Regions from separate parts of the Bacillus sp. FSL K6-6540 genome, predicted to be linked through region 3. Evidence: riboswitches for the same ligand, from Rfam matches in the RefSeq annotation. Region 3 holds a riboswitch; each other region holds the start of a gene.
The links. A riboswitch is a leader RNA that binds a small molecule or an ion and turns the genes downstream of it on or off. The one in region 3 is predicted to bind cyclic di-AMP.
Positions count from the first base shown of each region.

Region 1: it holds a riboswitch for cyclic di-AMP, as region 3 does, so the genes downstream of both, MHH82_RS19895 (C40 family peptidase) here and ehuB (ectoine/hydroxyectoine ABC transporter substrate-binding protein EhuB) in region 3, are expected to answer to the same signal.
Region 2: it holds a riboswitch for cyclic di-AMP, as region 3 does, so the genes downstream of both, MHH82_RS30555 (APC family permease) here and ehuB (ectoine/hydroxyectoine ABC transporter substrate-binding protein EhuB) in region 3, are expected to answer to the same signal.

Region 1 is NZ_JBBOXH010000001.1:4,528,764-4,532,568, forward strand. It holds gene MHH82_RS19890 (stalk domain-containing protein) at 1-756, shown strand, start outside; gene MHH82_RS19895 (C40 family peptidase) at 877-1,353, opposite strand; cyclic di-AMP (ydaO/yuaA leader) riboswitch at 1,357-1,490, opposite strand; gene MHH82_RS19900 (hypothetical protein) at 1,753-2,280, shown strand; gene MHH82_RS19905 (ROK family protein) at 2,585-3,538, opposite strand; gene MHH82_RS19910 (copper homeostasis protein CutC) at 3,574-3,805, opposite strand, start outside.
Region 2 is NZ_JBBOXH010000001.1:6,774,221-6,778,025, reverse strand. It holds gene MHH82_RS30560 (formate/nitrite transporter family protein) at 1-545, shown strand, start outside; gene MHH82_RS30555 (APC family permease) at 686-2,512, opposite strand; cyclic di-AMP (ydaO/yuaA leader) riboswitch at 2,679-2,873, opposite strand; gene MHH82_RS30550 (molybdopterin-containing oxidoreductase family protein) at 3,330-3,805, shown strand, end outside.
Region 3 is NZ_JBBOXH010000001.1:6,421,200-6,425,004, forward strand. It holds gene ehuC (ectoine/hydroxyectoine ABC transporter permease subunit EhuC) at 1-399, opposite strand, end outside; gene ehuB (ectoine/hydroxyectoine ABC transporter substrate-binding protein EhuB) at 401-1,255, opposite strand; cyclic di-AMP (ydaO/yuaA leader) riboswitch at 1,610-1,756, opposite strand; gene MHH82_RS28960 (SDR family NAD(P)-dependent oxidoreductase) at 2,125-2,868, opposite strand; gene MHH82_RS28965 (flavin reductase family protein) at 3,051-3,662, opposite strand; gene MHH82_RS28970 (ring-cleaving dioxygenase) at 3,659-3,805, opposite strand, start outside.

The sequences.
Region 1 (3,805 bases), 1.9 Mb from region 3:
GCATCCATGAATTCAGTCGCCTTCGGCTGGAGCCGCATTGATCGGGAAGGTCAGTTTACGCTTCAAGGCGACGAATACCGTCTGCCTGCGGCGGCCGGGGACGTGACTCCGCAATCGATTGTTGCGGATGCTGCGGACCGGGAGATTAAACCGTACCTTATGGTTTACGCTTTGGACGGAAACGGCGAATTAACCAAAGTCCTCAGCGACAGCAGCCTTCGCCAAAAGTCCATTGAAGGCATCACGACTGCGGTGGCGGATAACGGATTCGGCGGCGTGGTGCTTGATTTCGAAGGGCTCGGTTTTAAACTGGATGCCGCGAAGCAGCAGAAGCTGCTTAATGATTACGTCAAGCAATTGAAAGCCGCATTGCCGAGCGACATTGCTCTGTCCTTAGCCGTTCCGCCATTGAACAGCGCCTATAAAGGCTATGATTACAAGACGCTGGCCTCCCTTGCCGATGATCTCATCGTCATGGCGTATCAGTACAATCCGGTTGGCACCAAAGCCCAGGTTCCTGAACCCAACAGTCTGGTGGACCAAGCCATTCAGCAGGCACTTCAGGCAGGCGTTCCTAAGCAGAAGCTCCTGCTCGGCATCAGCGTAAGCAGCGAAACCGCCACATCCGTCGACGATAAGCTCGGCTTGGCCAAGCGCTATGATCTGAAAGGTGCCGCCTTCTGGCGTCTGGGCTTGTTCCGTTCCTATAATAATGGCATGGAAGCCGCCGTGAATGCCTCTGTCGTAAAGGAATAATCTAGTGAATCTTTTCGCAGAATCCCAAATTATAATCTTCCATAAAAAAAGAAAGCCTGACAAGATCATCTCTTGTCAGGCTTTCCGGTTATGTATCGAACTCTAAACTGCGTATTCCAATTAGCTCGCGCTTCCTACCAGTTTAGCATAGTTCTCTTGACTCAATACACGGCGCGCCGTAACATAACGCGGTTCGTAATAGGAGTCGCTAAGCTTGCTGATTCTTACGCCCTTGCTGCTGGAAGCATGCGCAAATTGTCCATCTCCAATGTAAACGCCCGCATGGGAAATGCCGCTTCCGCTTGTATTGAAGAATACCAAATCTCCGACTCTCAGGTCCTCGCGATCCACATGAACCCCGGCTTTAGCCTGACTCTGGGAAGTGCGTGGAAGGTCCAAGTCGAAATTTCTAAACATATACAGAATAAATCCGGAGCAATCAAATCCGCTTGTCGTTGTTCCGCCCCATTTGTAAGGCGTTCCTACCAATTGCTTCACTTGATGCTGAAAATTCGGTTGTTGATCAGCATAGGCTGATACGGCACCAGAAGAAAAAATAATTGCAGACCCAAGCAATGTGATGACAAATTTCTTCAAAATACGTTCTCTCCTTCGATGCCTACGGAGTTAGCTAAGGGTTCGGTTGAAGGTTCCCTATACTCTCTATGGTACAAGAATAATTCACCCAAGACGGTTCCCCCGTTTTCACAAACGAAATTCGGCAAAATTCATTAACATTTTGTAACCTTCTCTTAATATAGTATACAAGCAAGGATGCTGTCAATAATATCCTAGAAATCTATCACTATATGTTAATCAATGTCGTATAGGCTGAAAATTTTCATGTTTTTTCATTATGCCATCTCGTATACTCATGACAATTATGTAACACTCCATCGAACCTCCGGCGACGTTTTGTTAATGGGCATGCAACTTTTTTGCAGTTCGGAACGTTTACATATTCAGACAAGAAATCAAAGAGGTGATCCTTCGCTTATGAGTCAAATTACGATGGCTGAAGCTTTGGCAGTCCGGGCAGCAATCAACCGTCTCATGAATCAACTGATGTCGGAACGCTTGAACAACAGCAGCACGATCATTGAAAAAGGGGAAACGGCGGAGTATCCTGCACGCAGCGTGGATGCCATTACGGAAGAGATCGAAGCCGCCGCAGCGGATTACAGAAAGCTGGATCTGCTGATGGCAATCTCCAACACGACGCAGACCATTAGTTGGAACGGCTCCGACATGACCATCATGGAGGCGATCGAGCTCGCCAAACAAATGCGCAGCGATATCGGACAGCTTGCCCATCTCGGCTCCCGCAAGAAGCTGGAGCGCCAGAGCGGCCGGGGAAGCGGAGATGGCGCCGTAACGCTGTTTAACGTGGCCTTATACGATCCGGAAGCTTATCAGGCGCAGGCGCGCAAGAAGGAACGCGAAGTGACCAGGCTCTCCTCACTGATCGAGCATGCCAACCATACGAGCATGATTACGTTCGACGCATCAAAATACATGGAATAGCGGAAGCCGCCGGCTCCAAGCCTGCAGGCCGCCTCGCGTGCGGGTTTGGAGCCGGCGGCTTCCGTCGGCGGGCGGGAAAGTGCGGGCAACCGCTTATTGTTTGTCGGATACAAACAAACCTAATAGGAAACCAAAAACTCGACTCCAGTGAAAACGGATGACGGCTTACGGTTTACGCCTATCACCTGTCACAAGTTACGGACTTCGCTTACGCAAATATGATCGCTCCGTTTCCCGCTCTCTTCATGAATAATCAGAAAGCCGCCCTTGAGGGCGGCTTTTGTTGCCTTTTCTTACGAATATATTATTGGAACAAGGCTGCGGCTCCCACCAGGCCAACATCGTCCCGCAGTCCCGCAGGAACGATCTCGTAGGTTCCTAGATAGGACGGCATGACCAGCTTATCCGTCATTTCCCGAAGCTGCGGGAAAAGAAGCTCGCCTGCTCTGCTCACACCCCCGCCAACCACGATGCGATCGGGGTTGAAGCTGTGAATGACGTTAACCAGTCCAAGCGCCATGTAATAGACGGCACGATCGATGACCTCCACTGCGACGGGGTCATGAAGACGTTTAGCCTCGAATACATGCCTGGCGTTCACGCCTCCATCGGCTGCGGCCAGTTCAGAAATAACGCTGGTCTGGGTAAGCATCCGCTGGGATGCTGCCAGGCCGATGGCCGTTCCTGAAGCAAACACCTCCCAGCAGCCATGGCTGCCGCAATTGCACTGCGGACCGCTAGGATCAATGATATGATGCCCAAGCTCCCCTGCAAAGGAATTGCTGCCCAGAAACAGCTTGCCATCCAGCACGATGCCTGAACCGATGCCTGTGCTGAGCGTCACGTAAACCATGTTCGTCGACCCTCGGCCGGCACCTCTTACATATTCGCCCCATGCGGCTGCATTGGCATCATTCAGCACTTGTACTTCCGTATTCAGATCTCGTTCCATCCAGGCTTTGAGAGGGACGTTGGTCCATTCCGGCAAATTCGTGCCGTGAATGACAATGCCCTCCCGGCTGTTAACCGTTCCCGGCGAAGCCATGCCTACGCCTCGAAGCGGGTGGCCGCCCGACACGCTGCGAATCATGTTCGTAATTCTCGCGACCACTTCCTCGGCCGTACGCGCTCCGGCTGTCTCCATTTGCTCCCGGTTCAGCAGCTGTCCTTCGGAATCAAAGAGCGCTGCCGCGATCTTCGTACCCCCAAGGTCAACGCCAACCACAAATTCTTGCTGTTTATTCAATTCGGTTTGCAATTTTTGTTCACCTGTTTCCGATAGGTTTGCTACTTCTATTGATGTAAGCTGTCAGCCAAGGATCGCAGTTCAACCGGATCAATGGGCTTCAGCCCTGATCGGCCATACCGGACAGCTGAGCCGAAATGAACCTCGCTCACGCCGGTCTGGTCGATGAAATCGCGTATGATTTCCCACTTCAGGCCATTCCCGGCCAAAATCTTAAGCCCGGTGCCTGCGGCTTGTTCCACAAGCTCGCGAATCCTCGGGATCGCTTGCGGTGCCGGC
Region 2 (3,805 bases), 350 kb from region 3:
TGCGGAATTTAGCGCTTGTCACGGTCAGCAATATGTTGGGAGCGTTATTCGTCGCTTACTTCTTCGGACATGTGACCGGTCTGACAGGCAGCGGCGTTTACCTGGAGAAACTGGTGGATATGGCCGGGCATAAGCTGGACGACAGCTTCCTGCAAGCCTTCCTGTCGGGCATCGGGTGCAACTGGCTCGTAGCCCTCGCCGTATGGCTGTCCTACGGATCGGATCAGATGAGCGGCAAAATTCTCGGGATCTGGTTTCCGACCATGGCGTTTGTCGCCATCGGGTTTCAGCACGTGGTGGCCAACATGTTTCTCATCCCGGCCGCGATTTTTGAAGGCTATTACAGCTGGGGCGAGTATCTGATGAACTTCATTCCGGTATGGCTGGGCAATTTCGTTGGCGGCGCGTTATTTGTGGGAGCGACATACGGAACCGTTTATTTAAAGCAGGAGAAACAGGCCGCAGCCGCTCCGCGCGGCGAGCAGACGCCTGTGCCATCGGCCGGCGCTCCTCAACAGGTTCATTCGGCGCAGAATGTTTCCTAATGCCGGAAGCCTGGCGAGCGTCTGGCTTAAAGAAAAAGCTGCGTTCAACCGTCCTTGATGAAAGGCAGCGGTTGATCGCAGCTTTTTGTCGTGATGGGCGAGGCTGTTCCAAGTAATGAATCAAGCAGGGAACAAGCCCGCTATTTTTTTAAATGGTAGGGAACCGTCGTGATGATCACGTCTCTCCGATACAGGAGATGTGCCCGGATGAGCAGGCTGGATTGATTGTGCAGAAAATTATGCCAGCCCTTCTTGGGGATGAACTGCGGAATGACGACGGTAACCTGATAGTCGGATTCGCTGGCCTTGCGCTGCACGGTATTGATGAATTTCGTCAGCGGCTGAATGATGCTCCGATAAGGCGAGTGCAGCGTCACCAGCCGGATGTCCGGCTGCCACTTTTTCCATTTTTCCTGGAAGGCGACTTCCTCCTCCCGCTCGAACGGCACGTACACTGCGATGATTTGGCCCGCTCCCAGCGATTTGGCGTAATTCAGCGAGTTCTCCACCACATGCGTGATTCCTGCCACAGGCAGGATGATGACATTCCCCTCAATCGGCTTAACCGGCTCGCAGGTCGTAATCCGGAGCTGGTCCGCTACCGCCTCGTAATGCTTGCGGATCCGGGTGAAAATCCAGATGATCAGCGGCAGGAATATCAGGACGGACCACACCTGGGCGAATTTCGTAAAGAAGAAGATCATGGTCACGATAAAGCTGATGCATGCGCCGGTGGTGTTAATGATCAGCTTGACGATCCAGCCTTCGGGCTTTTCGCGAATCCATTTCACCATCATCCCGGTCTGGGAGAGGGTAAACGGGATAAACACGCCGACGGCATACAGCGGAATCAGATGCTCGGTTTTGCCTTCAAAAGCCAGCAGCAGCAGAATGGAGAAAAATCCAAGAATCATGATTCCGTTTGAGTATCCCAGACGGTCGCCGCGGACGGTGAACATTCTAGGAATGAACTTATCCTTCGCCAGATTGACGGCCAGCAGGGGAAAAGCGGAATACCCCGTGTTGGCGGCAAGGATCAGAATTAAGGCCGTTGTCCCTTGTATGAAGTAATAAAGCGCATTTCGCCCGAAGGTATGCTCGGCAATTTGGGAAACGACCGTGACTTGTTCGCTGGGACTGACCCCATAGTAATAAGCCAGGAAAACGATGCCCGAAAATAACAGGGCCAGCAGCGATCCCATCGCCACCAGAGTTTTGGCGGCGTTATTCGGGGCCGGGTCTTTGAAATTCGGAATGGCATTGGAAATCGCCTCCACGCCGGTCAGGGCGGAGCTGCCCGAGGCAAATGCGCGCAGGAGCAGGAACAAGCTCAGCCCGGCTACGGGCGTGCCGATCGGCGTATGAAGCTCCGGAGACGCATGGCCTGTGGCAATGTTGAATATCCCTACCCCGATCAGGATGAATAACGCAAGCACGAACAGGTAAACCGGATAAGCCAATATGGAGGCCGACTCCGTAACTCCTCTTAAATTCAATACGGTCAAGCATAGAACGAACACGATGGAGATCGGCAGATTATAGGCGTGCAATTCCGGAAAAGCCGACGTGATCGCATCCGTCCCGGCCGACACGCTGACCGCAACCGTCAGGATATAGTCCACGAGCAAGGAACCGCCGGCCACCAGCCCCGGGTACATGCCCAAATTCCGTTTGGACACGACATATGCGCCGCCGCCGTGCGGATAGGAGAAAATAATTTGTCTGTACGACAGGATAAGTGCCAGCAATAAGACCAGGACGCCGACGGCAATCGGTATGGAATACCAATAGGCAGCTGCCCCGACGGTCATCAACACAATGAGGATTTGTTCCGGGCCATAGGCCACGGACGATAGCGCATCGGAAGACAGGATGGCCAGCGCCTTGGTTTTATTCAGCTTTTGTTCGCCTAATTCCGTTGATTTAAGCGGTCTTCCGATGAGGAAGCGCTTGATTGAGGATAACATGGTTGTTTTTCACCGCCGCTTAAGATTAAGTTCATGGTAGAAGCTCCCTGAACGGACTTCTATCGGTGTTTTTTATATGCTGGACATAGGAACGGTCACCATTCCTATGCTGATTTTTGGCAAACAAAAAACACAGGTTAGAACCCTGTGTTTGATCACAAGTTCACAACCCTCCCGATCAACGCTGACGAGGTTAGCTGTCGGATTCGGGCGGTGAGAGTCGCCCTACCTGATTCCATCGCGGCGTACGTACGCGACGCATCAGGATTCACCCCATAGTATGGTTGAAGGATCCTATAGGTATCCCTCCATACGGTTGGTTCCCCCGCTTTCCATCATGGAAATTAAGCGAATGTCATGTGAATATGAAGAATGTTTTCGAAGCTGAATAGTATATTACGCCTGCTCCAATCGTTTGTAAAACATCCTCCAACGATCATTCGAACAGAATTATTTATAAAAAATGACAGATAAGCGCTTACATAAAGACGTGGCTTTGACAGGCTTTTTATTTTGCATGTTTACTGCGAAAATCACGAGTTTCTATAATATGGAGGATTAGGAGTGGGGAACAAATTCGCCATGCCGGTCTCGGGGGAGGAGACACTGGCATGGCGAATTTTTTTGGGAGTGGTCCATGATTCGGCAAGGAAGAGAAAGGGTCTGGGTTCCTCTTCTTTGCTCTTGATAGGAATATACCCGGGGGAAAGTAAAGTGAATCACCTGATTAGAAAAAAATGTATGACTTTACTGGAACCCCGATTTTCTTTTAAGATAAAGGGATATGATGCAGCCGAGCATAAGGGGGAAGTACGAAATGACTCAAGCGATGATTCATCAGGAAAACGGCGTATTTCCGGCGGTATGTCCGTTGGATTGTCCCGATACATGCGGCCTGCTGCTGCATAAAGAGAACGGAAAAATCGTCAAGGTGACCGGTAATCCGGAGCATCCAATTACGCAGGGAGCCATCTGCAATAAAGTCCGTAATATGGCACACCGGGTGTACCATCCGGAACGCGTGCTCTATCCGCTGCGAAGGGTAGGTCCCAAGGGAGAGGGCGCCTTCGAGCGGATCAGCTGGGACGAAGCCATTCAGGAGATTGCGGGACGCTATAAGGACTTGATTGAGGAATACGGCTCCAAGAGTATCCTGCCTTACAGCTTCTACGGCAATATGGGGATATTGAGCGTCGACGGCATGGACCGCAGATTCTTCAACAGGCTGGGTGCCAGCCGCCTGAAGCAGTCGATCTGCAATTCCGCGGGCAATGAGGGCTGGAAATCCGTGAT
Region 3 (3,805 bases):
AACGTTCCACAGCCTCTGCCAAGGCTTCATATTAAGCGCCACGGCAGCCTCCCACTGTCCTTTCGGAACGGCCAGCACCGCGCTGCGAACAATCTCGGAGCCGTATGCGCCGAAGTTAAGTCCGATCGCGAGAATCGCCGCCAGCATTTTCGGAAGCTCGATGCCGATGAACGGAAGGGCAAAATACAACCAGAAGAGCTGCACCAGCAAGGAGGTTCCCCGAAAGATTTCGACGTACACGGCCGTCGCCGTGCGGACGATCCAGAGCTTCGACAGCCGGCACAATCCGGCTGCAAAGGACATCGCGATAGCCAGGATGGCTGAAAAGAACGCGACGATAATCGTGATCTCTGCTCCTTTGAGCAGCGTCGGAAGAAAATCGATCCAAGAATTCGGCATACTATTCCCCGCAGAGCGCAGCCGCTGTCATCTCACCCGGGAGCTCTTCTTCCGTGAACCCGAACTCTTGCAAAATTTCCAGCAGCTCGCCCGACTCCTTCATCTTTTCAAGCTCGGCATTATAAGCCTCCTGGAACTCGGTATCCGCTTGGCGGAAAGCCGTAGCCCCGTAACCGCGAACGCTTTCGCCGTCGATGACCGGCTGCTCGAAATCAGCCACGCGTTCGATGCTGTCGTCGCTGGCTGAATCCAGCATCGCCTGCAGGGACGGCCCCGTCATGGTAATCGCCTGCACCCGATCGGCCTGGAGGGCGCTAATCGCCGAAGCCTGGTCAGGGACCTGTACGATCCGGTCCGCAGGAATGCCCGACTTCTCCATGTAGCCGATTTCGACCGCACCGGTCATGACGGCCACCTTGGCCTGCTCATTCTTGGCAATGTCCTCATAGCTTCCAAGTTCCATCGGATTCCCTTGCTTTACCGCAAGGGCTTCCCCGATGCTGTACTCCGGGTTCGCGAACAGGACGGCAGAGCATCGGTCCGGATTAATGAACATGCCTGCCGTGATCAGATCAAACCGATCGGCCTGCAATCCGGCGACCAGCGAACCGAATTCCGTTAGCTCCCCTCTCATCTCCTTGATGCCAAGACGCTCCAGAATAACGCGGGCAATCTCAACCGCTTCGCCCGTGAGCTCCCCATTGGCTTCTTTGTAGGCATACGGCTTCTCGTTCGCAAACCCTACGGTGATATATCCCTGCTCAATGGCTCGATCCAGCGTACTTCCTTTGTCGCCGCAAGCCGCGAGCAATACCACCATCATCACGGACAACACCAGCACAACCACTTTCTTCAAAACCTTCCACAACCTTTCGTAATAGCTTTTCACTTTCTTAAAAAAACGGCATGACGAAATTATCCGTGTTAGCACATGTGTTAACTTGGATATATAGACGTTCAGATACCCGTGCATGGGACGAGGCTTCAGGGAAGATGATTCATCCGCTTCCTTGCACGCTTTGACCCAATGCCGTCTGATCGATTCAATTCGTTCCACATTTGCAGACGTTACCCCTCCTCTGTAATTGAATGCAAAAAGACCACCAAACAGGGGATCTAGACATAGCTCCGCCAGCAGGGGGTCAAAAAATAGAGAAAAGGCCCCTATAGAGAATAAAGGGCCTTTTGTATGAACATCCATTATGTATGCAAGACCCATCCACTGCTGACGAGGTTAGCTGACGGACTCGGGTAAGATGGTACCCTACACTCGTGAATTCCAAGTGACTCGCCCCTGGTGAAACTGGTTCCCCCGCTTTCCGGAATATGTATGCCGGAAACTAAGCGTGTGTTCATGATAAAGGGAAGCTCAGGAAAAGTCAAACCCCTTTAACCGCTTTTTCTGGAAATTCAGAAGTAAAAACACCGTTTTTGCAACGAGGATATCGAGCCTTTTGAACACCTTATTTAAGGCTGTCCATACACCGGATTGGTCATGGAATCCATGCTCCATTTTCCGCTATATAGCAGGCATTTGACGGGTCTTGCGGAAATCGTTCATGCCATATATGTTTTATGCCATGAATGAGCCCCGGATCAGGAAGTCTGCCCGTATGAAATACGGGACCGAAAAAAAATTTTTGAAACACTCCATAATAAGTCTGATAACAACGCCTGGAATGACTTGAAAAAAAGCCCCGATGCTTAGCATCAGGGCTTTTCTCATCATACCGCGGTATAGCCGCCATCCACCAGCAGGCTCGTGCCCGTAATGAAGGAGGCATCTTCACTGGCGAGGAACAACACGGCTTTGGCCACTTCTTCCGGCTGTCCCAAACGGCCCATCGGATGAAGGCCGACCAGGTGCTGCGTGATCGCTTCCGTTCTTCCCTTGATCAGCGGCGTATCGATATATCCCGGACACACGGCATTGATTCGGATTCCTTTGGAGGCATAGTCTGCGCTGAGCGACTGGGTTAACAGCTTGACGCCTCCCTTGGCCGAAGCATAGGCGGTTACCCCTGCTTTTCCGACATGGCTATGGATCGAGCCGCAGTTTACGATTGCCCCTCCGGTTCCTTGGGACAGCATTTGCTGAATAACATATTTATCGCACAGGAAGACCCCTGTCAGATTAATATCAATCGTTCTCTGCCAGTTATCCATCGTTAACTGATCGGCAGGAGCATCATGGGCAATGCCTGCGTTGGCAAACAATACATCGACACGGCCAAAATGCTGCACCGTCTGATTCACCATATTCGTGACTTCCTGCTCTTGGGTTACATCCGTTTTGACGAACAGCGCTTCAAAGCCGGCTCCTCTCAATTCGTCGGAAACCGCTTGGCCCTGGTCGGAATAATCCGCGATAACGACCTTGGCTCCCTCTTTTGCAAAAAGTCTGACTGCCGCTTCGCCAATCCCGCTGGCGCCCCCCGTCACGATGACAACCTTGGAATCAAATTTCATGCGTTGATCACTCCTATGTTGTAAATTCATCAACCGGCTATCCATTCATGTAGAATAGGCAAATACCGACCATGATATTCCAATACCCCGTTTCCTAATGAATGACCAGCAACCTATCGAAGAAAAAGAATGTTCGCTAAAAATAGTCGCAAAGCAATAACCCTATTCAAGCTCAAGCCCTGTCAGACCGGACGCTCAATCGTAAACATCTCTCCCAGGGTCGAATAGATATTTCCTGCCATGCGGCTCACAGGTTTCAACTTCGATGCGTCAATCCGGCCATGCTCGTAGAGCTCCTCGGACACGTGAAATCGGACGACGCGGGCAATCAATAGATCAGCGGCAGGCAGCTGATCCGCGCCATCCAACGTGACGACCTGCTCCAGCACGCATTCCATGCGGATCTTGGATTCCAGAACGCCGGGAACCTTTACAACGTCACTAACGACCGGGGTTAAACGGGTTCGGTCAAGCTCACTTTCGTCCGGAGGCAGATTCGCCGCCGTTTCGTTCACGGCTGCAACGGTATCTTCATCCACGATGTGGATGACAAGCTCGCCGCTCTGCATGGCATTTCTCGCCGTGTCCTTAGGTGCACTGTTCTTTCGCTGAACGGAAACCGACAGCAAAGGGGGATTGCTCGACACAATGGAAAAGTAACTGAACGGCGCCGCATTCAGCACGCCATCCGCCGATAATGTCGTAACGAAAGCGACCGGACGCGGAACGACGCTTCCAATCAGCAGCTTGTATGTGTCCCGTTCGCTTTGGGTATTCGGGTCAATGGATATCACTTGAGTTGCCCCTCTCCAGTATTTTTGATTTGTATAGGCTCCAACCCCTGCTCGATTCGGGCACGCTCCGGTTCGAACCAGGCAGGAAGCTTTAATTGTTCCCCCAGCGAGTACAGGTCTTCGTCCACCGTAAATCCGGGCGG